Regions from separate parts of the Alteromonas sp. Cnat3-28 genome, predicted to be linked through region 2. Evidence: predicted binding sites of a transcription regulator. Region 2 holds the regulator's gene; the other holds the start of a gene.
The links. Region 2 encodes FNR, which switches genes on or off when oxygen is low (the NO sensors DNR and NnrR bind a similar motif). Its sites were predicted from a motif close to TTGATCTAGATCAA; they were not measured.

Region 1: the regulator FNR is predicted to act here: its motif matches at 14,631-14,644, upstream of MHM87_RS17785 (Hsp20/alpha crystallin family protein).

Annotation. Positions count from the first base shown of each region.
Region 1 covers NZ_JAKREY010000023.1:40,571-56,451, forward strand. The annotation lists gene MHM87_RS17715 (glycosyltransferase family 2 protein) at 1-681, shown strand, start outside; gene galU (UTP--glucose-1-phosphate uridylyltransferase GalU) at 943-1,836, shown strand; gene MHM87_RS17725 (helix-hairpin-helix domain-containing protein) at 1,982-2,296, opposite strand; gene MHM87_RS17730 (isocitrate dehydrogenase) at 2,626-3,633, opposite strand; gene MHM87_RS17735 (histidine kinase) at 3,864-5,474, opposite strand; gene MHM87_RS17740 (DUF3192 domain-containing protein) at 5,486-5,860, opposite strand; gene ppnN (nucleotide 5'-monophosphate nucleosidase PpnN) at 6,060-7,424, opposite strand; gene MHM87_RS17750 (GGDEF domain-containing protein) at 7,435-8,991, opposite strand; gene queF (NADPH-dependent 7-cyano-7-deazaguanine reductase QueF) at 9,065-9,925, opposite strand; gene syd (SecY-interacting protein) at 10,072-10,614, shown strand; gene MHM87_RS17765 (hypothetical protein) at 10,675-10,986, opposite strand; gene MHM87_RS17770 (DUF3192 domain-containing protein) at 11,288-11,653, shown strand; gene MHM87_RS17775 (GNAT family N-acetyltransferase) at 11,875-12,528, shown strand; gene glgC (glucose-1-phosphate adenylyltransferase) at 12,615-13,988, opposite strand; gene MHM87_RS17785 (Hsp20/alpha crystallin family protein) at 14,029-14,526, opposite strand; partial or broken gene MHM87_RS17790 (valyl-tRNA synthetase) at 15,803-15,881, shown strand, end outside.
Region 2 covers NZ_JAKREY010000001.1:100,019-115,899, reverse strand. The annotation lists gene ccoO (cytochrome-c oxidase, cbb3-type subunit II) at 1-465, shown strand, start outside; gene MHM87_RS00565 (cbb3-type cytochrome c oxidase subunit 3) at 467-628, shown strand; gene ccoP (cytochrome-c oxidase, cbb3-type subunit III) at 645-1,598, shown strand; gene MHM87_RS00555 (FixH family protein) at 1,815-2,294, shown strand; gene MHM87_RS00550 (heavy metal translocating P-type ATPase) at 2,294-4,816, shown strand; gene ccoS (cbb3-type cytochrome oxidase assembly protein CcoS) at 4,818-5,048, shown strand; gene MHM87_RS00540 (sulfite exporter TauE/SafE family protein) at 5,035-5,694, shown strand; gene fnr (fumarate/nitrate reduction transcriptional regulator Fnr) at 5,740-6,477, shown strand; one part of gene MHM87_RS00530 (IS3 family transposase) at 6,573-6,924, shown strand; one part of gene MHM87_RS00530 (IS3 family transposase) at 6,924-7,801, shown strand; gene uspE (universal stress protein UspE) at 8,024-8,947, shown strand; gene ttcA (tRNA 2-thiocytidine(32) synthetase TtcA) at 9,096-10,049, shown strand; gene MHM87_RS00515 (patatin-like phospholipase family protein) at 10,050-11,072, shown strand; gene MHM87_RS00510 (DUF2987 domain-containing protein) at 11,087-11,734, opposite strand; gene MHM87_RS00505 (glucosaminidase domain-containing protein) at 11,731-12,522, opposite strand; gene MHM87_RS00500 (stress protein) at 12,515-13,246, opposite strand; gene MHM87_RS00495 (LysE family transporter) at 13,329-13,955, opposite strand; gene cobB (Sir2 family NAD+-dependent deacetylase) at 13,968-14,693, opposite strand; gene MHM87_RS00485 (sulfurtransferase) at 14,776-15,606, opposite strand; gene tpx (thiol peroxidase) at 15,729-15,881, opposite strand, start outside.

The DNA of each region.
Region 1 (15,881 bases), on a different contig from region 2:
AATGAGGGAAGCGACTACGCCTTTTTGCTTGATCAAGATAGCTTGTTCTCTCCCGATATTGCTGTTGAGTTAGTGAGGCAATTCCAAGACCTTGAGCAACGTTCCCCAATTGCAGCCATAGGCCCTTCGATCTATTGCCAATTTTCAGAGTGTGTCGATCAGGGTGTTCTGCAAAAAGGGAAGCAGGTTTCCGAAAAGTTAAAAACAGTAAAGCAAATCATTGCCTCAGGCATGTTAATTTCCAAACGTGCTTTTGAACGCGTGGGTGAAAAAGAAAATGAGCTCTTTATCGATGGCGTTGATCACGAATGGTGCTGGCGTGCTCGAGCCAAGGGCATGGTTATCTATCAGTCGCTCAGTGCATGTATGCCTCATCGACAAGGCGATGATAGAGTGAAAGTTTGCGGTGTGACATTCAAGCAGGGCGCACCGATAAGGCTCTACTATCAGTTTCGCAACGTACTCATTTTAGCACGCCGCCATTACGTACCTCTTTATTGGAAACTTCGTCATGTTTGTGCAATACCTCTGAGGTATCTTGTAAACAGATATTGCTTTGAGCAAGGCAAAATGCGAGGCGCTTTCATGTGGGCAGGACTCAAAGATGGATTAAAACGCAAAACCGGCCCCATAGAGCATGCATTAATTCCAAAAAGTAGTGTGAAAAAAAGCGACACTTGATGTGTAGGAAAGGAAGGATAAAGCATAAAAACTTTCACTATCGTGGTGCATTAGATATTATTTATCCCTAATTTTGTGCTTTTATCGGTGGTTTTGAGCTGTTTTGCCCATTTTCAATACACAGACGCTCTAAAAAGGTAATTGGAACATCGATTGCATTAGTCTTGCGAACAACAGTGAATATATCTCAGCTTAAGGAATAACAAACGGCTGAAAGTCGACTTAGGCGTGTATTTAGGATTTTAAAAAAGGATATTAACTATGAGTCAGGTTAGAAAAGCGGTAATCCCTGTAGCGGGCCTTGGGACGAGAATGCTCCCAGCAACGAAAGCTATTCCAAAAGAGATGTTGCCAGTGGTTGATAAGCCATTGATCCAATACGTGGTAAGTGAATGTGTTGCTGCAGGACTAAAAGAAATTATCCTAGTAACGCACGCGAGTAAAAACAGTATTGAAAACCACTTTGATACCTCTTTTGAGCTAGAAGCCACACTAGAAAAGCGTGTAAAACGCCAACTGTTAGAAGAAGTTCAGTCAATCTGTCCAAAAGATGTAACTATCATGCATATTCGTCAAGGCGTTGCGAATGGACTTGGTCACGCAGTACTTTGTGCTCGACCTCTGATTGGCGATGCGCCATTTGCGGTAGTACTACCTGACGTCATTATTGATGATGCAGCAAGTAATCCTAAGAAGGATAACCTTGCAGACATGGTTGCCAAATTTAACACCAGCCGAGTAAGCCAGGTCATGGTTGAGCAGGTTCCAGACGAAGATATCTCTAAATTTGGTATCGCAGACCTAGACGGCGCGGCAATTGCGCCAGGTGAGTCAGCGAAGATTCACAAAATGGTTGAGAAGCCGCCTCGCGACGAAGCACCTTCTGACCTTGCCGTTGTAGGCCGATACGTTCTGTCAGAAAAAATCTGGGATCTGTTAGAGTTCACGCCTCCAGGAGCCGGTGGTGAAGTTCAGCTTACTGATGCTATTGATGCATTGATGAAACTTGAACAAGTTGATGCTTACTACATGAAAGGTAAGAGTCACGATTGCGGTAGTAAGTTGGGTTACATGAAAGCTAACGTTGAATATGCGTTACGTCACCCATCGTTAGGCGACGAATTTAAAGAATACTTAGCTTCTGTTGTTAAATAGTCTTACTAGGGCTTGTTGATCTTTAGTGTAGATGAAAGAACAGCAGGCCTAAGGCAATTAAATAGCTTTAAACGATTAAAAATGCGCCCTTGCGGCGCATTTTTTGTGTGTGGAGCCAGCGTACCGCCTATTCGCTTTAGTCCTTCTATCTTACCTGTACATAGCCTTCAATTTTATTAAGCATCTTTTCACCGATACCTTTCACTTGAGTTAATTGTGCGACCTCAAGAAATGGGCCTACTTCTTCACGATATTTAATAATAGCTTTCGCTTTAGATTGTCCAACGCCGGGTAGGGTAATTAATTGCTCTACGGTCGCCGAGTTTAAATCGATACGTTGTTGTTGGCTTGTACCTTCATTAGCTTGCGCATTTCCACTATCCGCTGGTTGAGCGTGAACCGCTGGCGTTTGAATGGCTAGTGCAGATAGTACGAGTAAACCTGAGATTAATTTTTTCATCATCTTTCCTTGTATGTTGCTAAGCGCGCCATAAAGCGTTATCGGCGCAATATTTAAGTAAATGGTTTAAGTCATGTACCAAAGCGCGCTGACTTTTGTAACCTAGATGCAAGCGGAGCAGGCCTCTTTAAAAATTTCCTGTCTTCTGTTGTGACCAAGTTACAAAGCTCAGCACACTTCAACGTGTACAAAGGAAATAATAAAGGTGAACGAGAAAAGCGGTAGTCCAGTTTTAGTACAGTTTAAAGCAGGGGAGTGATTAATAGAGGCATAAAAAAACGGGCTATTAAGCCCGTTTTGAAATAATTGAAAGGTGTAAGCTCAAACGCTTATAGGCGGTCAAGAAGCGCCTGAGTGAACTCGGTTGTACCTGCTTCACCACCAAGGTCACGTGTTGTGCGATCGCCAGACTCGATAACGTCTTTTAGTGCTGCGCGAATTTTCTCTGCTTTATCGCCCATGTTTAGGTACTCAAGCATTTGCGCTGCTGCCAAGATTACTGACGTCGGGTTAGCTAAGTTCTTACCAGCAATGTCTGGTGCAGAACCGTGAACGGCTTCGAAGATTGCACAATCTTCACCGATGTTTGCACCTGGTGCCATACCAAGACCACCAACAAGACCAGCACATAGGTCAGATAGAATGTCACCGAAAAGGTTAGTCGTAACGATAACGTCAAACTGATGCGGGTTCATCACAAGCTGCATACAGCAGTTATCAACGATCATTTCAGCTGACTCGATGTCAGGATAACGCTCACCAACTTCACGGGCTACTTTAAGGAAAAGACCTGATGTTGACTTAAGGATGTTAGCTTTGTGAACAGCTGTTACTTTCTTACGACCTTCACGGCGCGCTAATTCATAAGCAAAAACAACGATTTTTTCAGCGCCGTCACGAGTGATCTTACTCATTGCTTCAGCTTCGTTACCGTCTTCTGATACAACTTGGCCAAGACCAGAGTACATACCTTGCGTGTTTTCACGAACGGTAATGATATCGATGTCTTCGTAACGTGCTTTTGTGCCTTTGAATGACATCACAGGACGAAGGTTTGCGTACAGTTTGAACTGCTTGCGAAGACTAACGTTGATTGAAGTAAAACCTTCACCAACGGGGGTCGTTAAAGGACCTTTAAGCGCAACTTTGTTTTTTGCGATTAGGTCTAAAGTTTCTTGAGGTAGAAGCTCGCCATGTTCTTCCAGTGCGACTAGGCCAGCATCGGCATAGTCATAGGCAAAGTCACAGCCAACCTTATCTAAAATTTTTGTGGTTGCATCGATAATGTCCGGGCCAATGCCGTCACCGCGAATGACTGTAATACGTTGCTGAGTCATGTGGAGGGATCCTCTGGTAATTCTGTTGTCAAAATCGTTAGGTTTATTCAATTTGTAGCTTGGCGTTTATGAGCCAATTTCTGCCTGCTTACTTATTATAATGGAAAATGTAGGGAAAAAGGGTTAAGCACTGCAAAAGTTGCCGTATTTTATACGATACCTGGCGCAAGTTATAGCCATTCGTAAAGATTAATTAAATAGCCGAGTACGATGTTTAGGAGTAAATGGCGTTACTGCGCGAGCGGACAGAACAAAAGTGACCCATTAGCGTCTAGCGCGTTTACCACATCATCTCGTCGAATACCTAGGATATTTAAAAGTGTTTTGATATTGATATCCTGAAGTAATGAATAAATATCCTGATTAAATAAGCACGCTTTGGCGAGAGCGAAGCTCAACACCAGAATTGCTTGTTCCTTTTGAAGTGATTTAGGAACGTCCGTACTTACTTTACTGCATTGGTGTATAACGGCACGCCACGTCGAGCTTTGATGCCAACTTCCAGCAAGTTCAGAAGCGATTGCTAGCCAAGGCGTGTCAGATTTGACCTTGAATGCGCTATTAATGGACACAGCTTTGCTGAGGTCGACGGGTAATGCTCGTGACACTTTAAACCCTGGTAGCGTGAACAAGGGAGTACAAACAAAGGTCATAGTCAATGCGGCAGATTGCGGCGAAAACTTCGAATCGGCGAGTTGTGCGAAATAGCTTGCAAATGAACAAGCCAATAAAGTTAATTGCTTGCACATGCCCATCAGTGGAAATTGGTTTTGCGTTAGCCGTTCTAACAGAGCAAATTGAATAAGCATGTCACCCACACGTTCAATGCCGTAGGTCAAAACCGCCTGTTTAATGCTTTTAACCGGAAGCTGAAGACGGTTGTCCTGACTCGCAGTGTGCATCAAAAAGTGATTAAACGTGGGCACGCTTTCAATTTTTTCGCAAAGTTGTTCAATATCTACATCGCGCTTTTGCAGCTCATCGATAATAGTTATAAGAGCTTTAGGGGGATGCTGAATTGCGAATGTAGAAGGTAAAAATGGTGTGCCGCCATGATTTACTCTCGCAGTGGCGGTATCAGTGTAAAGAGCAACAAAGTGCTCAAACGGCATTGTTAGTGAAATGGGAGAGCGTATTGACGATAGAGGCAGCCACTTTCCATCTTCATCGTCTTGACTAAGCATAAATACGTAGCCGTGATTTTGCTGAATGTCGACTAGCGCGCCCGGTACGCCGTTTGCGTAAACCTTTGCGCCAGGTAGCACACCATTAAATAGGTTGATAAGTGGTGCAATAAGGTGACGATGATGTGCTGGAAGGCGTAAAACGATCTGAGTGAAAACCTCACGATAATCTGCTTTTTTTGTTTTAGTAGCGAAAACATTTGCTAGGAGACAAAGCCTTTGAACCATATTAAGCCGAATGTCTGCAACGTAGTTAATGGGCTTGTCTGACCGAAATGCTTTTTGAAGTTTAATGATATCCAGCCAAATCGAGAGATTGTGTTTACGCAAAAAGCGAATGATATTGGCCGTTTGGTCGCTTGGTGTTCCTTTACTTGAAAGCCAGAGGGATGCGAGTAAAGACGCAAGCACATGTTGTAAATAGTGGTCGTTTAATCGGCAAAGCTTGCCAAACAGCGCCAATAATAAAAGATGTTGAGTATCTTTGGGAAGGTCATTATCGATGTGTAACGTTGCTGCAGCAAGCGCTGGATTGGCGTTTACTAAGGTCAGGATCCGTTTAGCGATTTTCAACCAATGGTTTATACGCTGCTCGACAGAAAGTTCAGTGTTACCTAACTGAACCAGGCGTTTAAGCGTGGAAATGATGTCGCTCACTCCCCATCCTTCTAACTTTTTTGGTAACTGGAGTAAGCCCCTTCACCCCATGCAATAAGTTTGTCGTTTTCAAAAAGTAACGGTGTACATTCATCTTGCGTGGTTAAGCCGTCAGCGCGCACATGTTGTGTCCTGAAAAACATAACCTGTATCGCCGTTGCTCCTTGTCGCTTAGCTTCTGTAATGTCAGGTGAGCCTAACAAAGCCAAAACCTCTTCTCTTGTACTGCCCAACTTCAACTTGGTAATTTGCACACGGTTATATTCTTCACGGTCTTTCCAATCCATATTTTCTGGCTTATCGGGATAGAACGCGATAACCATAAAAACAAACACCGCATAAAGGGCGATGCCAGCTAAAATTAGACGAATAACCTTGGTATTCATGACCGTTACTTCTCGTTTTTCTTTACTTTAATGTTAGTGTTAATCACGAGTGGGACGCATTTCCATCACGTTGAGAGAAAGCTTGATGCTTTAATGCGTAAAACAATACTCTTTAGTAGTGTAACGCAAAACGTCTGCCAAGCATAAGTAGTAAACGTAAGCAAATGCGTCTTATCACGGTTATCGGTTATTCATTACCTTATTTTTCATTCTTCACAACGTAACACGGTTCATATGCCGTCCCCGGGAGCTTCATTCGGTGCTGTTTTACAAAGGATTCTAGCAGCGTATCGACTTTTTCCATCAGTGCACTGTCACCAGTAAGTTCAAACGGACCATGTTTTTTAATTTGGGCAATACCCTCTGCTTTAACGTTTCCTGCGACAATACCCGAAAACGCTTTTCGCAAATTAGCGGCAAGGTCACTTTTGCTTTGATCCAAATGAAGCTGAAGTGCAGCCATGCTTTCATGAGTTGGAATGAAGGGTTGTTGAAAATCTTGCTCTATCTTTAACGACCAGTTGAAGCTAAAAGCGTCACCCATGGCACCTCTAAACTGCTTCACTTTTTCAAGCTGCTTCTTCATAGTGCGGGCAACTTCTTCCGGGTCGTTCACAATAATTTGATATTTTGATTGCGCTTGTGAACCAAGCGTTGCACCGACAAAGGCGTCAATAGCCTCGAAATACTCTTCGCTACCAGCAGGGCCAGTCAATATAAAAGGGAAGGGCTGCTGTGCATTTCGTTCATTCATCAAGATGCCAAGCAGGTAAAGCAGTTCTTCTGCTGTACCAACACCTCCTGGGAACACGACGATACCATGGCCCAATCTAACGAACGCTTCTAGGCGTTTTTCGATATCCGGCATGATAATGAGCTCGTTTACTATGGCATTCGGTGGCTCAGCAGCAATGATACTCGGCTCTGATATACCAATGTAACGCCCGGTTTTATGGCGCTGCTTAGCATGACCAATGGTAGCGCCTTTCATTGGGCCTTTCATTGCCCCAGGGCCGCATCCGGTACAAATATTCATATCACGTAAGCCAAGTTGATAGCCTACTTCTTTAGTGTATTTATACTCAACCTGATTTATAGAGTGGCCACCCCAGCAAACAATAGTGTTTACGCCGTCGTTACCCTCAAGTGCTTTGGCATGGCGTAGCATGTCAAAAACCATATCGGTAATGTCGTTACCTTCCGCCGGTGCGGTTTGGTGAAGAAATGCATACTTATTACCCATGTAAAGCAAGTCGCGCAGTACAGCGAAAAGATGTTCGTGTACACCACGTACGAGTTGCTCATCTACGAACGCTACCTCGGGCGGATTGACGAGCTCAATTTTTACGCCTCGTTCACGACGTATGAGCTTAATTTCAAAATTCTCATAGGGGGCGAATAGCGCTTCGAAATTGTCTTCATCAACGCCGCTGTTCAATACAGCAAGGCAGCAGTTTCTGAACATAGCGAAAAGCTCGCTATTAGTGGCATCTTGAAGGCGAGAAACTTCTACTTGCGACAGTTGGCTCATCCAGCCAACAGGGTTAAGCTGCACTTTCTTCATACTTTACTTCCTATAAGTCAGTGCTTAAATCAGTGACTACGAGATTGCGGCCGTTACGTTTCGCTTTATAAAGGTATTCATCGGCGCGCTCGAAAACCGTTTCTGTAGTATCATTTTCACCGAAACAGGTTGCGCCGAAAGAAGCGGTAATTTTTACTTTTTCTTGCTTAAATTTGAACGGCATAGCAGCGAGCTTTGTTCTAACTTCATTAAGCTTTTTATCAATATCTGCCATCTGCGTGTTAGGCAGCAGCGTAACGAACTCTTCTCCCCCCCATCTGGCAACAAAATCATTTTCTGACAGGCTTTGTTTCAGAAACTTGCTCACCACTTGCAGAGTTTTGTCTCCTGCAGCGTGACCAAACCTATCGTTGATCGATTTAAAATGATCAATATCAACAACGGCAACTGCCAGAGTATCCCCACTAGATTTAAAGTGAGCATACGCTGCGTCTAATTTTTCGTTATATGCTTGTCTATTAGGAAGGCGTGTTAGCGGATCGGTTCGACTCTGCATTGCTTGCTCGGCGAGTTTCTTTTTATAAACGCTGGTTTGTTGCTGAAGCGTATCTATGCGCGACTGCATTGAAGACAGCAATGCCATTAGCGCTTCTTGGCCTTGCTGATCGTTGCTTTGCTGCTCGCTTAAGGTGCTTACAAGCTTTTCAACCCGAAACTGGGTCTGCTCTTTAAGGGCTTCTAAGGAGCTGCTTTCTGATACAGCTTCTTCTATGTGGCTAATCTCACGCTTAAGCTGTTCATTGCCCGCTTGGCGTTGCTCGAATTGGGCTTGACTCCCCTGAATGGTATTGTTTACATCGTTGCTTACTTCACCTAGCGAACGGTGTAGGCTCTGAATGACTTTCCCTGTCAGGCTAGCCTCTGACATGGCGTCTTGCACAATCATCCGCAAAATTACAACGCAGCTTTTCAGTAACTGGTCTTCATCCATGCCGTCATCGAGACGTTGCTTTATGTCATTGAGCTGAGGATCATTCGGTTTTTTCTGCGCGTATGAAGTAATCAAATGATTAAGTTCAACTAATATAGAGCGGTAGTGAGGATTGTCATCTTTAAGCGAGCGAGTGGTCGAATTTTCTTGCTTGTTCGATGGCGCTTCAACCGACCCGGTTGGTTCGAGGCCTACCATTTTCTTGTTAAGTGCAATGCGGTGAAGGGCAATGGCTTTTGCGTATAGTTTATAAATACTAAATATATCGCCCACAGGCTGATTCAATTTAATCAACTCTTGTGTTGTCAGCCCTTTCAACTCACTGTCTTGAAAAACAATTTTCTGCAGCTGTTTCATCGCATCTTCTAGCGAAGATACAGTATCAACGCTGTATTTTCTCAGAGTTATTTCTTGGTGCTGTAGAGATTTATTAAGCTTTTCAATACTGACCGCCGCTAGGCTGAAATTTGGTGTGCCAGATAGATGGCCACGCAATACCTTGAGTTCAGTATCTATTTTATCGGAGAAGCCCTCGTAAAATGCTGAGAGCTTCACAATAAACTGGCAAAGAAGCGCATTATTTTGTTTTAAAGTTTGTAGTTGTTTTGCTTCCATAATCTCGTCTTAGTTCTAATTCACTGTTACCGCCGCGGCTGTGTTAGCTTTAGGGGTGTACTTCACCGTAATATTACTGACGTGCTTGACGATGATTGGCATAAGGCGCTTCATAATTCGAACGGAAGGGGTTGATGTCTAAACCGCCTCTTCGTGTATAACGAGCGCACACCGTTAACTTATCTGGCTGACAATGTTGCATTATGTCGTTGTAGATGCGCTCAACACACTGCTCATGGAACTCATTGTGTTGCCTAAAGCTAATCAGATATTTCAAAAGCCCTTCATGTTCAATAGCTTTTCCTTCATACCTAATTTGAATACTAGCCCAATCTGGCTGACTTGTGATTAAACAATTAGATTTAAGTAAGTGGGAAATAAGCGTCTCTTTTACTTCTGCACCACTCTTAGCCAGAGCTAAAAACTGGGTGTTGGGGGAGTATTGTTCGATTTCTACATCAAGACTATCTAACAATGTCCCTTCAAATTCTTTAAATTGCAAAGAGGTAAACTGCTCGGGAAGAATTAGCTTTACCTCAACAGTCTCGCCTGCACATGCTGATAAATCAGCCTGTAGCACCTGTCGTACGTCCTCTGCCGAGGCAAACTTTGTCTGATTGAAGCTATTTAAATAGAGCTTAAATGATTTTGATTCAATTAAGTTTTCTGAGGTGATAGGGACATGGCATTCTAAAATAGCAACATTGGGCTTACCTTTTAAATTAAGCCAAGAAAGTTCGTATCCAGTCCAGGTATCTATACCGTCGAAAGGTAGACTAGAGTTAGCGAGATCCAATGTGTCGCGGCTTAAACTGCGCGGGACGCCTTGCAACAAGCCGGGGTTATATTCAAATTCGTAGTCAACCTGTTTACCCAAAGAGAGGTCATCAGGTGCAGTGATAGTAATTTTTTGAGGTGAATTGTCAGTCGACATGTGAACCTTTTATCCATCTACGTGGGGTTTGAATAAGAGAACTGCAGTGGCGAACTAATGTCGTGCAGTATAGTCGAAACAACCCCAGTATTGACTTAACTGTTTAGTTGTATAGTGTACCCCAAAAATACGCAGGTAACGTCATAATGGCTCTAACAATTTCCGCACAATTAGATAAATTTGTATCATCTTATGTCGAACACACCAAGGGAGAAGGGTTAAAGATCGTATATGATAGCGAGTGGCCCTCGCCGTGCTATGAAAAGACGGCGCAAGATGGGGAGTTTGTTAGATGGACACCAACACTGCAGTCGCCCCCGCAGTCTTTCAATAACGTTGAAGAGGCGCTATCGCTAAAGCTAAATCCAGAATACTGTGAATACTTCACTCGTTACTACAGCGATAATTTAAGGGCTGCCGCCCCTCAAGGTCGCTGCGAGCTTCTACAAGTTTTCAATAGCGAAGACTTTGAGCGACTACAACAGAACTTGATTGGCCATTTGCTAATGAAGCAGAGGCTGGGGCAAGCGCCAACGTTGTTCTTTGGGTTGACTGATGAAGAAGATTTTATCTTAACGGTTGTCAATGAAAGCGGTGAAGTTGCACTCGAGCAGGTAGGTAAAGAGCCTTCTCAAATTCTTGCTCCGTCTCTTGCGGCATTTTTGGAGCAACTTACGCCCACTATGTAAGCTGTTTATTTAATTACATTGTCTGGCAGGTATAAAGTAGCCTGCCGGCAAAAGTCATTACTACTTTGCGCTAATTACCTCATTTAGCACACGTTTTAGTTCTGCCACTTCTTTTTCTAACGTCTCTACTCGTGCTTGCAGACTACTAACTTGCCCCGCGCTATTAGTTGAATTTTGTTGCGAGTCTTCTTTTTCGCTTGGCACATCTAATTTAGGTTTATGCGCGTTAAATCGCTTAATTGCCTCAATGGCTTCGGTTACCGATACTTTAAAAGGAGCCCTAGCACGTAAAATCCCCACCGACGGTGTTTTACCTTCTTTATGCATTTGAAGGCATAAAATATGGAGCTGCTGTAAATTAGAATTACTCATAATTCGAAAATGATTCAATGTCGTCAAAGTTAGCAGTGTAGCTTGTGTGTATAGTCAATTTCACTAATAAGTTACTTATCTCACTACTTTTTTTTAAGAGTTCAATACTGGTGAAACTATAATTTATATAAATATCAGTATCTTATATTTTGGCCTTATTCTTGTTTATTCAGTCCTAAATTACGTTATCACTTGTGCATACAATGGTTACTTTTCTCGCGTATTTATGTCTATTCAGTGTCGGTTCACAAAGTAGACGTAGTATCAAATAAAAACAACACACATAATTTAAGGAATACACATGAAAACGGTTCTTCTTTCTTTAGCTTTAGCATCTTCAGTTTTACTTTCAGGCTGTGTGGTATCTGTAGGTGGAGGGTCAGATAGTCACTATGGTGCCGATTGGGAAGATAGAGAGTTTAATAATCGCAAACACATTGCGAATCTTGAGACAGGGACAAGCTACGAAACTGTGCTGAGAAAAATGGGTGTTGCTGACTTTAACGAATTGTTCGAAAAGCAAGACGGCACTTATCGCGTACTTTACTACCGTACTCAAAAAACAATGGGCGACGGTATAACTACAAAAGACGAGTGCACCCCATTAGTTTTCAGAAACGGCAATTTGGTAGGTTGGGGTGACAGCGCCTATAGCTTGATGCACTAAACACGCTTCAATTTTAGTGACTAAATATAAAAGCAGAATTTATCTTTACTTTTAAATGTTAATAAAAAGTTAACATGTGAGGGGTTTTCGAGTAGGCTAAAGTTTGAACAGCTTGTGAGGTGGTTGGCGCAATGTTAAATGCGGCCGCATTTTTATCCACCTTGCCCATCTTATTTGAATGGGCATTTGCAACTAACAACTTTGCGTACAAGGAGCCCCTGATGAATACCGATGCGATTAATAACGCAATAGCCCCCTTGCAAGATACGGTTAAAGCTATCTACTTATCTGTTGATGACCTGAAAGTTGCTGCCTCCATTCTTTACAATGCATACGTAGACGACCCCCTTTTCATCGACATTTTTCAAGCAGAGAAAGAAGGCTATGAAAGCCGCCTTCGTTCCGCGATTCGCGAAGAACTCAACGCATTCTGGGTTGCAGAACAACCCATGATAGGTCTGTTTGATGACGACAGGCTTATCGCTGTGGCGTGTTTAACCGCACCCGATGCGGCATTTGGTTCAGGACGTTACTGGCATTGGAGATTGCGAATGCTTTTGACGGCCGGATTATTTGGTACTAAGCAAATGTTAGAAAAAGAAGAAAAAGTACGCGCCTTAGTACCCGCCGACAATTTCCATATGTTGAGCTTTATCGCAGTACATCCTGATTATCAGCACCATGGTCTTGGACATATTTTATTAGGTGCAATTGACAGCGTTGTAGAAGAAGACGCCAAAAGCGAAGGCATCGCGGTTTTTGTCACCGTGCCTTCCCATCGTCACTTCTTTAACGACGACAATTATCAAATCGTTAGTCAACTTCATTTGTCACATATAGACGGCGATATAATGTTTAGGAAAAAACAAAACTAGTATATTGCCAGGACACCTATACTGAGGTTCTAAAATGGGTTCTAATTTAATGCGTTCAGAATTGAACGCATTAAACAAAACACTGTTTACCTTTCGGACAGTACGTAATCGCGGAACTCGTGACTTTTCGGAGTTACAATTCTCGCCGGTAAAGGGCCGGTATAACTCGATTTCATAAATCTTTGTATATTATCGATATCCGCTAACGAGCCGTTGATTCGATCGATAACTTTTTGAGTGACTAAAATGACACCTTCTCGGGTAACTGTGAAGCCTTGTTGTTTTGCTATAGCGGTATCAGCAATTACGAAGTTAGGCGGGATGTTTACCCCTTTATCAACAATTACATTAGCTAACCTGGCTTCACTGCCTACATTTACCTCGGGTAGCAACACGCTTTTATCTATTATTGACCCTGTGCCAATACTAACATTTGATGACAAAACTGACTGACTCACAGAGCAACTGTTTAACTTACAGCCTGAACCCACTAATACTTGTTTAAGTTCACAGCAGGTCGAGTGGCTACCATTAGTAATTTCGGTGGGCGCCCGTGAAAAAGAGCTTCCCCAAATAGGCCACGTGGGATCGGATAGGTTTAATAAACTTGAGTTATTCAGCAAGTCCATATGAGCTTGCCAATAGCTGTCCAAGGTGCCCACATCTCGCCAATAGGGAATTTGCGCACCATTGGGGCTACGAAAGCGATGAGCGAAAACTCGATGCTGAGCAATAATTGAAGGTATGACGTCTTTGCCGAAATCATGCTCAGAGTTAAGCGAGCCAGCATCTTCGGTGAGTAATTTGAACAATACATCAGCGTTAACTACATAATTACCCATGGAAGCCAAACAATAGTCAGGAGCATCGACCAGTGCATGGGGAACGCGGGGCTTCTCATCAAATGCGGTAATTTGACTATTGCAATCAACCTTTAACACCCCCAACTGATTCACGGCTAACTCAGTAGGCACTTCGATGCATGACACTGTCATTTCAGCATTACTCTTCACATGGGTAGTTAAGAGTTTACGGTAGTCCATGTTATAGACATGATCTCCTGAAAGAATCAAAACGTTTTTCGGAGCCACCGACTTAATATAACCCATGTTCTGATAGCACGCGTCTGCCGTTCCCTGATACCAGCTTTCAGACCGTTGTTGTGATGCCGCTAAAATATCCAATCGACCGCCAAAGCTGTTGTTCAACGGGCTCCAATGCTGCATCAAATGGCGAATTAAACACTGTGACTTATACTGAGTCAGCACGGCAATTTGCTTTAGACCTGAATTAACACAGTTCGATAATGGAAAATCTATAATACGACAGTGGCTCCCAAACTCTAGTACAGGCTTAGCGCGCATTTTGGTTAATTCTTTCAACCTTGAGCCCTGGCCACCGGCCAAGACTAAAACTAAGGTATCTTTCATTATCTGGTAAATATCTGTTTCAGCATTCATATCAGGCTCCGAATTCAGCCGTCCCTGGCGCTATTTGTATCTAGTCTGTTATCTCAATCTTACGCTGTAATTCCTGTGTTTTAGCCGATTTAGGAAGAAGTATCTTGAGTACTCCTTTCTTAAAATTTGCGTTAATAGCATCTTGCTCTACGCTCACAGGTAACCTGAAACTACGCTGAAAACTGCCGTAACTACGTTCCATCACGTGTATGTTGTCTTCTTTATCTTCATCGCTTTCATACTTCTTCTCCCCGCTTATAGTGAGAATGTCGTCTGACAGCGATAGTTTTATGTCCTTACTCTCTAACCCCGGTAATTCCGCAGTCAATTCATAGCTTTTTTTACGCTCAACAATATCGACCTTGGGCGTAACGAAATCTAGTTTGGTGTCTATAAGACCGGAGGACTCTTTTGAAAAGGGAAAATGACTAGAAAAATCTTGAAAGAAGTTATCAAGGGCCTTTTGTCCAAAGAAGCTAGACAAGAAGCTGTTTGATTTACTGTCACTGGAACGATTAGTTATGGGTAAATTACTCATAATAAGTCTCCTATCGCAATAATAAGTAGATTATGGTGAGCCGAACTACCTAAGCTTTGACTTATCAGCTGCTAATAGTTAACAAGATTTAATCGCTAATGATATTGATCCCAGTCAATATAAGAATAGTTTATTTTTTAATCGATAGTGGAAAAGGTATTGCAAATTTTCACCGCGCTTTAGACAAGCGTAAACGGAGCACGATTAGATATTCGCTCTTATATGCTTATAACTAATATGTCGTCTGCATTGCTATGCCATTGAGGAAAAGTACCGTCCATTAAACTTGTAGTCACAAGCTTAGCTTTCAAAGTAACTCAAGATGTAGGTAAACTTTGTTAACGCTTTCTTGGTTGTCCTCTCGTTTCCTAGCATATTTACAAAAATGCATTTTTGCCTCATTCGCTTGTAAGACATTTCCCACAAACGCTGTGAGTGATCTTACCTAAATTCTGAAAGAAAAAATTATACTAAAGTATAAAGTCTTTGATTCTATTGCATATTTTTAAAAGTAGTCGAAAGTCGTACAAAAAACTTTCTTAAATCCCTGTAATTCAATATGGCGGTAATAATTGGAAGGGATACTATGAACATGTCACAAGGAAACACGACGAGTCACGGATTGAGTAAGGAATCATCAACGGAATAAGTTAGGACAACTTAAGGATGAGACTCTCACAAGGCAGTGAGTAAAGGGAAGAGAAAGCAGATAGGATGCTGCATTAAACGGACGTTGAAAACGGATTTGATAGGGAATAAAGGAATTCAAGGACGAGAAACGTGATAGGACATCACAAACAGGACGTTGCAGGGATAAAGGGACTAAAGCTAGCAAGGAGCTAGAGGCAAGGAGCCAACGGCAGGAGAGCCATCAAGGAATTTCTAGTTTGCATGGACGAGCAAACCAAGGATGAAAGAAGGACATGCTAAAGGATTAGCAAAGCTGTAGCAGGATGTGCAGCGAAAAATGGAACGAAGGAAGGGATCGTCAGCGGAGCCTGACAAGGACAGCCTCAGGATGAGGAACACTGCATGTAGGATGTGCAGTAATTTAGGAAAAAAGGAAAGGGACCTACGCATGGAAGTGTAGCTCGCACAGGAAGGCGCGAGAGTAGATGGAAAGGGGCGTATACGGATTTTAATCGGGAAGATTTTAGTCGCAAAGGATCGCGGAGAAGGATACTCAAAATTCCAGGAAAAAGGGGAGCCGCTAGGTTCCCCTTTTTTTGCGTTGTTGTCCCGTCCTGAAATACGTTGACATAAAGAGGATTTCTTTATGACAACTTCAAGTAATCAAAGACCTAAGCGTACACAGCGTGATTACACCTTAGCTTTTAAATTGGGTGTAGTTGAGC
Region 2 (15,881 bases):
CGTCCATATACCGCGCTTGAGCTTGAAGGCCGTGATATCTACATCCGTGAAGGTTGTGTAGGTTGTCACAGCCAGATGATCCGTCCATTCCGCGCTGAAACAGAGCGTTATGGTCACTACAGCGTTGCTGGCGAATCAGTATGGGAGCACCCTTTCCTTTGGGGTTCTAAGCGTACTGGTCCTGACCTAGCACGTGTTGGTGGTCGTTACAGCGACGAATGGCACCGAGTTCACCTGCTTAATCCTCGTAACGTGGTACCAGAGTCGAATATGCCAGGTTTCCCTTGGCTTGCGGAAAACACGCTTAATGGCGAGTTAACAGCTGAAAAAATGGAAGTATTCCGTGGATTTGGCGTTCCGTATACCGACGAAGATATCGCGGGTGCGAAAGCGGCAGTACAGGGCAAAACGGAAATGCAGGCCCTTATTGCTTATCTACAATCTCTTGGCACACATTTGAAATAATATGGACCAGGGAATTGTAGGCAGCATTTTTACTGTCATCGTCTTTGTAAGCTTCATCGGTGTTGTATGGTGGGCGTTCAGCAGCCGCAACAAGAAAAAATTCGATGAAGCTGCAAACCTAGTGTTTGCAGACGAAGAAAAAGAAAAATCAAAAGAAGATTAGCAGGAGTCTCGAACTCATGAGTATGTTTTGGACAATTTGGATTTCAGTGATAACCCTAGGGTTAATCATTGGTTGCTACTTCCTTCTTCGCTGGTGCCTTTCTAACAAGACTGGCGTAGCTGAAGGTGAGTCAATGGGCCACGAATTTGATGGTATTGAGGAGTTGAACAACCAACTTCCTCGCTGGTGGACAATTATGTTCTACATGACCATCGTTTGGGGCTTTTTATACCTAGCGCTTTATCCTGGCCTAGGTGCGTATGAAGGTATTTTGGGTTGGAAGAGCTCTAACCAAAATATTCAATCGCTAGAAGAGTCAGCTCAGGCGCGTATTGATGCTAAAGAGCAAGGCTACCTAGTAGAATATGACCGTGAACTAGATTTCGCTGCCGAGAAGTTCGATCCGATCTTCGAAGCGTATGCACAAGTTCCTGTTGAAGAACTGGCTAAAGACCCAGAAGCAAATAAAGTAGGTCAGCGTTTGTTCCTACAAAATTGCTCTCAGTGTCACGGTTCTGATGCACGTGGTCAAAATGGCGGCTTCCCTAACCTAACGGACAACGACTGGTTGTACGGTGGTTCAGGTGCGAAAATCGTTGAAACTCTTACGCTTGGTCGTAAAGCAGCTATGCCAGCATGGCTAGATGCTATGGGTGAAGACGGTATCGAAGAAGTGGTTAACTACGTACTTAGTTTAAGCGGTCGCGATGTGGACCCTCAGCTTGCAGAAGCAGGTAAAGCTCGTTTCGCAGCGTGTGCGGCTTGTCACGGTATGGACGGTAAAGGTAACCAAGCACTTGGTGCACCAAACCTTACTGACAATATCTGGCTATACGGCGGCAGCCACAGAGCGGTAACAGAAACGCTTACTTACGGTCGTAACGGTGTAATGCCTTCATTCAAGAAAACCTTGGGTGATGACAAAATTCACGTTGTTGCAGCGTATGTATACAGCCTTTCAAATGATTAATGATTTAAATCATTAAATATCTTAAAAAGCCTCGTTACTACGGGGCTTTTTTTATGAGAAAATACAGCGGTATAGAGAGTGCCATGCGAACATTCTTTGTACACTTTTAACATGTCTCGCCAACACTATATTTATCATTATTTGCCGGCTTTACGTGTAGTTGGGGAAGTAAAAATAAATATGTTGTTAGTGAAGTAAATACGAGAAAAGATTTCGATGAATAGACCCTGGTATAAAGAGTTCTGGCCCTGGTTTTTAATTGCCGTTCCTATCATTACCCTCATCATGGGTGGCGTGTTATTAAACCTTGCTATTTCTACCGAAGATAGCTTGGTGGTAGACGACTACTACAAAGAAGGAAAAGCAATTAATGCCCGTCTGGACAAAGAAGCCATAGCCCGCCGCATGAATATCACCACTGATTTAACCATTGAAGATGGAAGCATAGCGCTGCAATTTCATTCGGGGATTCCTCAAGAAGGTAACGCGGTTAAATTAAGTTTCTATCACGTAACGCTAGAAGAGCGCGATGTTAGCGTTTTATTGAGTCGCGACGCTAACGGTATTTATCGCGGCTTTATTGAAGAAAACCTTGACGGTAAATGGCGCATATCGCTGACGCCGATTGATGATAGCTGGAAAATTCAAAACACGGTCTATCTGCCCCACACTGGCAAAATGAAATTCAATCCATAATGACGAAGCACGACTGTTACCATTGCGGCTTGCCTATAGCGAGTCCAGACAATGGGAAATTTACTACTGTCATTTTAGGGCAACAACGAGACATGTGTTGCCCTGGCTGCTTAGCGGTAGCTGAAGCGATCGTTAACAACGGCCTTGAAGACTATTACCAGTTTAGAACCGAACCGGCGCAAAAATCTGACGACAGTATTTTAGAAACGTTAGATAAGCTAAAAGTCTATGACGACCCTTCCCTTCAAGAAGAGTTCGTGTTTGAAGAAGGTCAGGACAAACAGATTCAGTTGACCCTTGAAGGTATTACATGCGCTGCGTGTGGCTGGCTTATCGAAAAGCAGTTGTCAAAAGTTGAAGGAATAAAGCAAGTCGCGGTGAATGTACAAGAGCGCCGCGCTTTAGTCACTTGGTCACCGTTTCAAATTAAGCTTAGCCAAATTCTATCTACGCTAAAACGCATTGGTTATGTTGGGTCACCATTTCACCCCGACGAACACGAAGCCAGCTATAAGCGCGAACAAAAAACCTTTCTTAAAAAGCTTGGCCTAGCAGGCATTATGACCATGCAGGTAATGATGCTGATGACGGGGCTTTATTTTGATTGGTTTGGCGCCATTGAGTTAGAGACCCGCCAATATTTTTATTGGGTTGCCCTTACACTTACTACACCTGTGGTGCTGTATTCAGGCAGCAACTTTTATATGGGCGCCGCTAAAGCGCTAAGCGCCAAAACGGTTAATATGGACGTACCCGTTACGCTCGCAATATTCGGTACTTACATTGCTGGAATTCGTTCTACAGTATTAGAGCAAGGTGAAGTGTATTTCGAATCCATTTGTATGTTTATTTTTCTGCTGTTACTTAGCCGATTCTTAGAACATCGCAGTCGTCATCGCGCCGCACAAATCTCTGCCAATATGATGCAGTATGTGCCCGTATCAGCTACCAAAGTAAATCCGGATGGCAGCCTAACCGAGTGTCTGGCTAAGCAGCTAAAAATTGACGACGTAGTGCTGGTGAAGCCTGGTGAAACAGTCCCCATTGATGGGGTGGTAACGGACGGCAACGCAGCGGTTGACGAATCTATGCTTACCGGCGAGTTTAACCCCGTGCGTAAGTCGAACAGTAGCCCGGTATACGGCGGCACGGTTTGTCAAGATGGTACGCTAACCATTACGGTTACGCAGACCCTCAAAAATGCGCTGGTAAATCAAATTGTACGGCTGCAAGCAAGTGCGATGGCGAGTAAACCTAAAGCAGCGCAGATAGCCGATAATTTTTCTCGCTATTTCGTTACTGCGGTATTGCTGATTTCGGCGTTAACCTATGGCTTTTGGGCGTATCAGGGTAGCGACGAGGCATTTTGGATCACCATATCGGTGCTGGTTGCCACCTGTCCTTGCGCATTAGGATTGGCTACGCCATCAGCGTTAACCTGTGCTATGGCAAAGTTAAACAGACAAGGTATTTTATTAAAACGGGCCGATGCGCTTGAACAAATTACTGACATTGACACTATCGCATTAGACAAGACCGGTACGCTCACAAAAGGCAAGTTCACTATTTCAAATGCCTGGTACGCAGACGGTGTGGATAGTGACAGTGCGCTATCAATTGCACGCGCTTTGGAGTCACGCTCTGAACATCCAATTGCCAAAGCCTTTAGCGACGGTATAGCCTTTAGCGACGGTATAGCCTTTAGCGACGGTATAGCCTTTAGCGACGGTATAGCCTTTAGCGACGGTATAGCCTTTAGCGAGAATTCTGCCTCTAGCGGCAGTGCTGACGTTATCGATAGCACGGTACACAAAGTGACTAATTTTACCGTTACGCCAGGAGGTGGTATCAGCGGTGAGATCAATGACACGTTGTTTTCTATGGGTTCTGCAGCATTCAGCGTTCACGAATCTCAGCTAAAACTCATTGAAGCGTTCCCTTCAGCTAACGTGTTTCTCACGGTTAAGGGGCGTATTATGGCGGCGTATGAAGTAAAGGATTCACTAAGAGAAGATACGCAAGAAACTCTCGATATATTAGCTGCAAGCCATACCCTCGCCGTTTTAAGTGGTGATACACAGCAAAACGTTAATGCGCTTACCGCACCATTGCCAATTTCGACCGCTAAAGGTGGCCTAACACCTGAGCAAAAGTACGAAGCCGTTCAAGCTATGCAGCAATCTGGCGCGAAAGTGATGATGATGGGTGACGGTATTAACGACGCTCCAGTTCTTGCCAGTGCTGATGTGGCAATTGCAGTGGGTAATGCCACAGACGTGGCTAAAACTGCCGCCGACGTGATACTGCTTGGCGATCAGCTGCTTTCTGTACCAGAACTTATTCGAACTGCGCACCAAGTGAAGCAAAAAATAAGGCAAAATATTGGCTGGTCGGTAGGTTACAACGTTTTGATCTTACCTTTCGCCGTATCAGGCCTACTTTCACCGTGGATGGCTGTTGTTGGTATGTCGTTAAGCAGTATCATTGTGGTCACAAACTCAACGCGACTCTTGAGCAAATAGCATGAGTATTATTTACGTATTAATTCCAATCGCCATCATCATTGTTGCCGTCGCTATCGTGATATTCTTTTGGGCGGTGAAAACCAATCAATTTGAAGATTTAGATCGCCAAGGTTATAGCATACTGTTTGACGATGATCTTCCGCCAGAAGAAAAAAAGCTAGCTGAGCAACGCAAGCAACTTCAAGACAGTAAAGTAGACAAAAGCCAAGCGCCACATGGAAGGGATTAACTACTTCTCTGCCTTTCTTATCGGCTTAGCCGGTGGAGTTCACTGTGTGGGAATGTGCGGTGGAATTGTCGCTGCGCTAAGGATGGTATCGCCTAAAGGCGCTTCAGCACTACCCTATACCCTTGCCTATAACATGGGACGTATAGTGAGCTACACTATCGCCGGAGCAATAACCGGGGCACTTGGAAAAATTGCAGCAGATTATATACCTCTTGCCAACTATGCCCTTTCCCTACTTAGCGGAATCATGTTGCTTCTACTGGCGTGTTATTTGGGTAAGTGGTGGACTGGCTTAACAGTGCTGGAAAATGCGGGTAAAGGCCTATTTTCCAAAGTCCAGCCGCTTTCAAAACGCTTTTTGCCATTTAAGACCCCTTTAAGTGCGTTGCCTTATGGTTTTATTTGGGGTTGGCTTCCTTGCGGTTTGGTGTATTCCACACTTACCTGGTCTCTCGCGGCGGGTAACGCGCTAGAAGGCGCTGCTATTATGTTCTTCTTCGGTTTGGGTACATTACCCACCTTGCTCGCTGCAAGCGCTGGTAGCCAATATATTGTTCGAAGTTTTCAACATAATCATTTTAGACAAATTATTGCAGTAATAATGGCAATATATGCCGCTTATCTTATTCATGGCGCAATCGTTTAAAAATGGGTGTATTATTGTCGGGTATTCTTTTAGAGAGCGTGCATTATGAGCAAAGGAAGCCAATTTTCTATTCACTGTCAAAACTGTAGTTTCAGTCACCTGTGTTTACCGGTGGCGTTAAACAAAACAGAAATCGAGTCTCTTGACGATATTATTGAACGCAAGAAGCCGCTTCATAAAGGTGACACGCTGATTCAAACTGGTGATAAATTCCGTTCTCTATTTGCAGTGAGAACCGGTTCATTCAAATCATTTGTGACTAATACCGAAGGTGAAGAACAGATTACCGGCTTTCACTTTCCTGGTGACATTATCGGTTTCGATGCATTAAGAGAGAACAAACACCAAAGCTATACCTCTGCGTTAGAAACTGCCATGGTGTGTGAGCTTCCCTACGAGACCCTCGACGAAATGTCAGTGCAATTTCCAAAGCTGCGCCACCAAATCATGAGCTTCATGAGCGCTGAAATAAAACAAGATCACGACATGATCATGCTTTTAAACAAGCGAACCGCAGAAGAGCGTTTATTGTATTTTATATCACATCTTTCTCAGCGCTTTGAAGAGCGTGGCTTTTCCCATAGAGAATTCCACTTAACCATGACGCGCAACGAAATTGGAAACTATTTAGGGTTAACGATTGAAACGATTAGTCGTCTGTTAAGCCGTTTTCAAAAAGACAACATCATAAAAGTAGACGGCAAGCTTATTACTATTTTGGATTTCGATAGGCTAAACACCAAACTAGCGGCGCTTAACGGCCCTAGCGTTGTCTGCGGTTAGTCCTTTTTAAGTGTTAAATAAGGCGCGCACTAAGCGCGCTTTTTTGTAACCTGTTGTCCCGTCCTAAAATACGTTGACATAAAGAGGACTTCTTTATGACAACTTCAAGTAATCAAAGACCTAAGCGCACACAGCGTGATTACACCTTAGCTTTTAAATTGGGTGTGGTTGAGCGTGTAGAAAAAGGCGAATTCACTTATAAACAGGCACAAGCTCACTTCGGAATACAAGGAAGGTCGACGGTACTGGTTTGGCTCAGAAAGCATGGTAGACTCGACTGGTCGAAACCATTTCAGCATCCACTTATGCCAAGTTCAAAAGAAACACCAGCCGAAAAAATAAAACGTCTCGAGAGAGAATTAGCTGACGAAAAGCTCCGTAATAAAATCCTTAATGGAATGGTAGATATTATGGATAACGAGTATGGAGCGGGTCTCAGAAAAAAGTACTTATCCGGTACGTCTGGCAAGCCAAAAAAAGAAAAGAAATAAATTTGGCGGCAGCATGCCGGGTTGTGGGAGTATCGAGACAGTCGGTTTACCAGGCTGTTTCTCGCATGGAATGTAGAAGAGCAGAGCTATCGATAATTAAAGATTGGGTACTTTACTGGCGCAAGTATATGCCGCAAATAGGGACGCGTAAGCTCTATAAACTTATAAAACCAAAGTTGGTTGAGCATGGGATTAAACTAGGTCGAGATGGCTTTTTTACTTACTTAAGGAGCGAGGGGCTACTCGTTAAGCCAAAGAAAAGCTTTACCAAAACTACATTCAGTAAACATTGGATGAAAAAGCATCCAAATTTACTTAAGGAAGAAGGTCTGCATAATGCAAAGCATGTGCTTGTTAGCGATATCACCTATCTCGAATCCGACCAAGGTGTACACTATCTATCGTTAGTAACAGACTCTAGCACGCGTAAAATTGTAGGGCACCACTTGAGCTTGGACATGAGGGCTGAAAATGTAGTCAAAGCACTGAAGATGGCCGTCAGAGATAAACGATATGCAGGTAACAGTGTTCACCACTCAGACAGAGGGCTACAATACTGTTCAGCTATCTACCAGAATGAGTTGAATGCGAATGGGATCCAGCCGTCAATGACAGATGGTTACGACTGTTATCAAAATGCATTAGCAGAACGAATAAACGGTATACTTAAGCAAGAGTTCTTACTCTACCGATGTAAAACAATCGAAGAGTTGAAAATACTCGTTACCGAATCAATCAATATTTACAATGAAATGAGACCGCACTTAGCATTAGATATGGAAACGCCTAACGCAGTGCATAATAGAAAAGGCCAGCTTCGAGAGCTGGCCTAATAACTGTCAACCTATATTAGGACGACACATGTGTTAGCCACCTATCTACCCTTTCAGCGCCACGCCGGTTGCTCCATATTCAATTAGGTAGGTTCACTCATGGTCGCCTCGTAAAATTCTTGATCTAAAACAACTTACGTTTTTCCCAATGTCGTTTATAGTTAGTATTAGAAAGCTTCGATTTCGACAGCCGCTACTAAGTTTCGTAGTTAGGGGAACGTTATGATTGAGTGTAAACGAATTCTGGCCGTGGTAGATGCCGAGCGCGATAACCAACCTGCACTAAGCCGAGCTTATGAACTCGCTTCAAAAACAGGCGCTTCAGTTACCGCAATGATGGTGGTATACGACTTATCTTATGATATGACGACCATGCTTAGCCCGGATGAGCGCGAGTCAATGCGCGATGCAGTTACAAAGGAGCATGCAAAATGGCTTGCCACCCACTTAAGAGAACAAGGATTCACTGAAACTGATATCGTTGTAGAATGGAATAATCGTGCGTATGAGTCGATTATTTACTACACCCTAAACAATCAGATAGATTTAGTGGTAAAGGCAACCAAAAAGCACGACGATCTTGCTTCTGTTATTTTCACCCCCACCGACTGGCATTTAATGCGTAAATGCCCTCGGCCAGTATTGCTCGTTAAAGAGCACGACTGGCCAGAAGGAGGAGAGATTATTGCTGCAGTAAACGTAGGCAGTGAAGACGATGAGCATGCCGCACTTAACGATAAGCTCACCCTCATTGCTAACGACTACGCCTCTTTATTGAAAGGTAGCGTAAATTTGGTCAACAGTTACCCTTCTACACCACTTAATATCGCCATAGAAGTGCCTGAGTTCGACCCCGATACCTATCACGACGCGGTAAAAAATCATCATTTAAAAGAAATGCGTAGTCACGCGTTAAAGTACGGTATTCCTGAAAACAAATGCGTAGTAAGAGAAGGCCTTCCGGAAAAAGTTATCCCACAAGTGGCAAAAACACTGGATGCAGAGCTGGTTGTTATTGGTACCGTTGGCCGTGTGGGAATTTCAGCGGCCCTAATTGGTAACACTGCAGAACACGTAATCGACGAACTCAATTGCGATGTGCTTGCAATTAAGCCTGATGGATTTGTGTCGCCGTTGTCGGTGTAGTCTTTTCATCAAGTCTACATAGCCCGTGTTTGCCGTTACTTAGCGGCCAACACGGTATGTCACCAACAAATTTAACTTCACAAGCATGGTCTCGAAAAGCCGCTTTAATGTATAATGGTGGCTTTATCACAAACCAAGCTAGTTAATTATGAGTTTAGGCACAAACAGTGCTGACGCGTCGCCATTAAATGCTGCGCAAAGTAAGCAAAAGTACAACTTCAACAAACTTCAGAAACGACTTCGCCGCAATGTGGGTAAAGCCATTGGCGATTTCGGTATGATTGAAAACAACGACAAAGTAATGGTGTGTTTATCTGGCGGTAAAGACAGCTACACCATGCTAGATATTTTATTGTTTTTAAAGAAGATTGCGCCTATTCACTTTGATATCGTTGCGGTTAATCTTGACCAAAAGCAGCCTGGTTTCCCAGAACATATCTTGCCTGAATATCTAGAAAGCATTGGCGTTGACTACAAAATTGTAGAAGAAGACACCTACTCTATTGTTAAAGACAAAATTCCAGAGGGAAAGACGACTTGCTCTCTCTGTTCTCGCTTGCGCCGTGGTATTCTGTACCGCACGGCAAAAGAGTTAGGTGCGACTAAAATTGCATTAGGTCATCACCGCGACGACATGCTAGAAACGTTTTTCCTCAATATGTTTCATGGTGGCAAGCTTAAGTCTATGCCGCCAAAGCTAGTCAGCGACAACGGTGAACACATCGTTATTCGTCCATTGGCGTACTGCACAGAAAAAGACATCGAGAAATATTCTCAGGCCGCTGAATTTCCGATTATTCCGTGTAACCTTTGTGGCTCACAAGAAAACCTACAGCGCCAAAACATAAAGGCTATGCTTCAAGACTGGAACCGTCGCTTCCCAGGTCGTATAGAGTCGATGTTCCGTGCGCTTCAAAACGTAGCGCCTTCACACTTAATCGACAGCAACCTTTATGATTTTAAAGCTATAGCTACACAAGAAGGCCCGGTAGAAGACGGTGATATCGGGTTCGATGAACCTTCTTTCACTACAGAAAATAGTACGGACTTCAGTGATGAAGATAATACTATTGAAGTAATAAACATTATGGAACCTAAGTAAATGAAAATCGGACTTGCGCTAGGTGCCGGTGCCGCAAGGGGCTGGACTCACATTGGCATAATTGAAGCATTAGAAAAACTCGGCGTAAAAATTGACGTTGTAGCGGGATGCTCTATTGGTGCCTATGTTGGTGCTGCCTACGCAAGTGGCAAGCTGGAAGGATTGAAAGAGTGGGCCTGTTCCCTTAGCGACTGGCAGGTACTTGCTCTTATGGGTGTAGGACTTAGACGCGGCGGCATTGCCAGCGGACAGAAGGTTTTCGACAAGCTAGCAAGCGAGTTTTGTGAATCGACTTATGAAGACATGCTTAAGCCGTTTGCGGCTGTGGCTACCGACCTTTATACCGGCCGTGAAGTAGTGTTTAACTCTGGTCCTATCGGAGACACCATTCAAGCATCCTGCGCTATTCCCGCACTTTTTGCGCCCGTAGCACATGGTGATCGTTGGTTGGTAGACGGTGCCGTTGTAAACCCTGTACCGGTGAACTTATGTCGCCAATTAGGGGCCGATTTTGTAATCGCGGTTAACCTTAACGCCGATTTCCGACCACTTCGTCTTGAAAAGTTGAGACAAGATCATGAAGAAAACCAGCGCAAAACCGAGGACTTTTTTACAAAGAGTCAAAACGTACTACGCCAATGGTTCTCTCCTGACAACAAAGAAGAAAAAGCCCTAGAGAAAAAAGATGAAAAAGACAGCGTCTCGGCTGGCAATGTAAAGACTGAAGAAGGCATTGCTTCTGATGTGATTGAAAAAGTGGAAGAAGAGTTGACCGAAGTCCCCGCTAAAGTGAACAAGCGAAACCCGCCGGGAATTATGAGCGTGATGAGCAGTTCACTTGAGATACTTCAAGCTCGCGTCACACGTTCACGTTTGGCTGGCGATCCGCCTGACATTCTTATTGAGCCTCAGCTTACCGACGTGGGTATTATGGAATTCCACAGAGCCGAAGAGCTATGCGCGAAGGGCGAAGAGACCATCGCGCGTTTAGCAGAGCAAATTAGGTATCAGCTTCTTACCTAATCCCAAATATGCATTTAGCTTGAAGCCATAGCGGTAACACGTAGCGGCGCATGAGGCAGTGTTAAGCCTTTTGCGTCGTTGATCCAATCTTGTTCTAGATGCAATACGCCGTTATTGATTTGCACACCTTGTGGTGTAATGAAATCTAAATTCTTGTCATCAAACTGAATCATCAAGCCCTTTACCGAAGGCATCATGAAAGACAAAAAACTTCCCATTTCATTAAAGAAAGCTTCGTACTGACCATACAAAAACGTAAGGTCGTCTTTTGTGTAATACTGCTTAAGATATTCCGGCTTGGTTTCAAGTTGTACCGACATATCACACACGTTCGCGCGTTCGTTTAAATCGATGCGAACCAGTGCGTTGGCAAGTTTCAGGGCCTTTTCAGTAGGCACCGTGAATCGCCCTTCACCACTCACTTCTAAGGGCATTGTTTTCTTATCGGTTACGATAGACGCTCCGTTAACTTCACATAAACGCCCTTCGCCAACACGAACGAACCCGAATGCAAACTGAAGTGCTTGGGTATCTTCATTATCCAGCTTTTTAACATGGCTATAGAAACGGCTGTACTCAACATCTATCGTTTCAGCAGCAACGGAAGAACTGCCTACACCAATAAACAGAGATGAAGCAAAAAATAAAGCAGCGCGTATCATTCGGATAAAAACTCCTCGTTAAATAGGATCATAGTTTGAAGCTCTTCAACATAAGCGGCTCCTCGCTCAGAATAGTTCATTAGCCCTTCAGCTAACGCAACACCAGTAATAGGAATTTGGTTTGCACGCAGTCGACTGCGGATCTCTCTTAAATCCGCATACGCGTCGTGGCGGTTTAAATTTCGCATGTAGGTGTACGTTGCACGAGACAAACTGTCGAATTTGGCAACTTCATGAGATGCCCCATCGTTTCGACGGTTAGGAACAAAGCCACACCCCTTAGAGAAACACCATAAGCCAAAGAAGTTATAGCCCTTTCTTGCGAACCGGCTGGTGCCCCAAGCTGACTCATTCGCGGCTTGCACGAGCACGAGTTCGGCAGGTAGAACATCAATCTTTTGTAGCAGAGCTAGCAATTTTGATTTCAGCGGCTGCGTTGGCTTAACTCGATATTCCTCTTCTAACCATTCAAGCCTTGCCATATCTTCTTCAGAGAGCGTTTCGTTAGCTAACGCCTTTCTATATAAGGTTTGTACGTAATGTCTTAGCGTGAGTAGATACGCATTCTGCTTCTCTATTTCGGGACGTAAATAGTTAAAAAATGCCTCTTTCTTCTCTTTTACATCTGTATAGGCAGAGAAGTTAGGCACCGGCTTTTTAGCTTCAACCGTTTGCGGTATATCTAAAATATCCGGTTCGTCCTCAGTAAAAATTATGGCGTTAATGACGATTACCGCCAATACGCCTAACGTAATAAGGACAATTTTAAAGGTTTCACGCTTATGCATCGAAGCTAGACTCATTCACATCGTTTTCAGATGCTTCCGTGCTTACTCCCTGCTCGCCAATCAGTTCCTGATAGAGCAAGCCCATCATACTAAAATAAAAAGGTAATACCCAAATAAGTGAAAAGCCCAGCGTTAATGGCACCGACACAAACAGTAAAAAGAACACACCAAATATGCTGGCAATTTGAGCCCAGTATGCATTAAATACGCGACACGACAGGATGATCGCACTAATTGGCGTTAACTTTCTGTCAGCAACCAACATAAGTGAAAAGGACGATGCTAAATAAAAATAAACGCCGGGTATAATAAGCAACATCATACCTAGTTGAACAAGAATACTGTTCACTAGCTGAGTTAGCGCCAGCAAAAATATCAAGGGGAAAAACTGGAATACGGTAAATACTGAAGTTTTAGTGCCGCGGGCAACAAAAACGCCCATCATATACAACCCCGTCAACAGCGGGGCAACGATGCAGATTGCAACAATTTCTATGATAGACTGATGCTCGAATACATAGGTCCCATCGTCATTTATTGTGATGTACTGCTGAGCAAATACACCTAACACGACAAACGTCAAAAATAGAACAACACTTCCCTGCAGCAATGATGAAAAGTTTGCCTTTGTTAAACCGGCAGCGCGGCGCAATAGACCTTTGGTATCAAATTGATACTGTTTAGACAACGTATTGTTCAGGCGGTCTTGGTTTACGTCTTTCACACAACTCTCTTATCTTTTTGAAAAATCGGCGGGATTATACCAATTCACAAAAACAAATGCCTGTTTGTAAGGTAAACAAACGTTAACCTAGTACTAATTTCGCAGCTAAACCGACGAGTAGCACCCCCATCGCACGGTCTAACCAATACCCTTTTTTACCAATAAGCTCAGCTACTTTACTGGTGCTCAAAAGGTATGAAAGAAAACAGAACCACAGTCCAGTAGCTATAGCTAAATAGATACCGTAGCCAAGTTTCACTGTAAATGGAGTATCAATACTAATAATTGCAGTAAACAATGAGAGGAAAAATAGCGTTGCTTTTGGGTTTAGTCCATTTGTGAGAAAGCCCATCCAAACTGCGCGCTTTGCAGATATGTGGGATGTTTTCTTTTCAGCGTTAACTGCCTGGTCCTGTTTTACAGGCCCGCTTCTAAGCGCACCAAACGCAAGGTACAGTAAATAAGCTGCGGCGGCATAGCTAAACGTGGTGAATAACCATGGAGTAGTTGCAATAACCACACTAAGCCCCACTAACGAGTAAGCCACATGCAGTAATATAGCTAAGCCAATCCCTATACTGGTGTACATGGCGATACGTCTGCCATAGGCCACGCTGTTTCGAACAACCACCGCGAAATCTGGCCCTGGGCTAGCAACAGCCACAAGGTGTACCAACGCAATGGTAAGAAACTCATTCATATACTGCATGTCATGCGCCTCCTACAGTGCGTACTTTGATATTAATTGATCAACCCATTGTGGGACGATGTGAGAAGCAGGGCCTGTTAGCGATTCATCGAACAATGCATTAGTTACGCCCGGCTCCAAATTTGCCTCTATGGTGTGTGCGCCACTTTCTTTAGCGATCTGAACAAAACCCGCGGCAGGATAGACATTACCTGATGTGCCAATGGCAATAAACACATCAGCCTTTGAAAGCGCATCGTAAATCTCTTCCATGTACATGGGCATTTCACCAAACCACACGATATCCGGTCGTAAGGTTACTCTGTTGCAACACGGGCATTTAGTGGTGTGATCAAAACTATCACTCCAGTCAAAAGTCTGCTGGCTTATAGCGCAGCGCGCAGATAGCAGCTTGCCATGCATATGGTAAACAGACTGGCTTCCACCGCGCTCATGCAAGTCATCCACATTTTGAGTAACCAACATCAGGTTGCTACCGAACGCTTTCTCAAGTTTGGCCAGCGCCTCATGCGCTGCATTAGGATTCACGTCGTCTTGCTGTAACTGCGCACGTCGAGCGTTGTAAAAGCGATAAACTAAGCTAGGATTTTGTTCAAAAGCCTCTGGGGTGGCCACCTCTTCTACGCGATGATTTTCCCAAAGGCCGTCATTATCCCGAAATGTCTTTAATCCAGATTCAGCGGAAATACCCGCACCGGTAAGAATAACAATATTGGGTAGAGATTGATCAGATGGCATCAGGTTGTTCTTACTCTGTAGTTATAGCGCTAATTATACGATTAGCATGTTGTATATTTACTTAGTTAAAAGCCGCGACTCTTTACATACCTTTGACCACAGGATATTGAGTATCAGCGCCCCACTCTGACCAAGAGCCATCGTATACTGAAACCTGAGTAGCGCCGCACAATAATGCCGCCACACCAATTATGCAGGCGGTAACGCCAGAACCACACGTACAAATAATAGGTTTGCGTAAATCGATATTAGCGCGGTCAAAAATAGCCTTAAGCTGCTCAACTGGCAAAAAATGCCCGCTTTTGAGTAAGGTGTCAAAAGGAATATTAAACGCTCCAGGCATATGACCTGAACGTACTCCTTCACGAGGCTCTGACACTTCTCCTTTGAATCGCGGCGCGCTACGCGCATCAACAAGTTGTGCTTCAGTATTTATTGCCTGAAGAACTGCACCGGAATTTGCGAACCAACCAGGCCTAGGTGTAGCTTGATAGGTTAATTTTCCGTATTGTTGTTGTTCTGAAACCGGCAGCGCTGCTTTTTCCCATGCAGGCTGTCCGCCATTTAATATATAAACATCTTGGTGGCCCAACGCTTTTAACATCCACCACACTCTTGGCGCAGAATATATTCCACGGGTATCGTATACCGTAATAGGTGTATTCGCTGTTATACCCTGATTACCAAGATAAATTGCAAGGTCATTTGCAGAAGGCATACTGTGAGGGAGACCTGTAGTGTGATCGCTACCTTCACTATCTAAGTCAAAGTCGACTGACGCAGGTAAAACCATTGCCGTGCGCGTATCTGGTGTTTTTGAAACGGGGTCGTCCATTAACGCTCGTACAAGCGTTACCGGCTTTTGTTGCATTACATTTGCTAATTCACCAACTGAGAGCAATACCGATGCCATTACATTCTCCTAAAAGGCACCCACATCAGTGAGTGCCCTGTAATACCCCGATAAAACAAATCGGTACGTATTCAAACACATTACATAGTTAGCTAACCAACTAACCTATGTTGCGGATCTACTTAGCTAAGAGCTGCGATAGCCGCGTCGTAGTTCGGCTCTTCTGTTGTTTCTGCAACTTGCTCTGTGTAAACCACTTTGCCTTCGGCATCGATAACCACTACTGAACGAGACAGCAGCCCAGTAAGCGGCGCTGATTCAAAGGTAACACCATA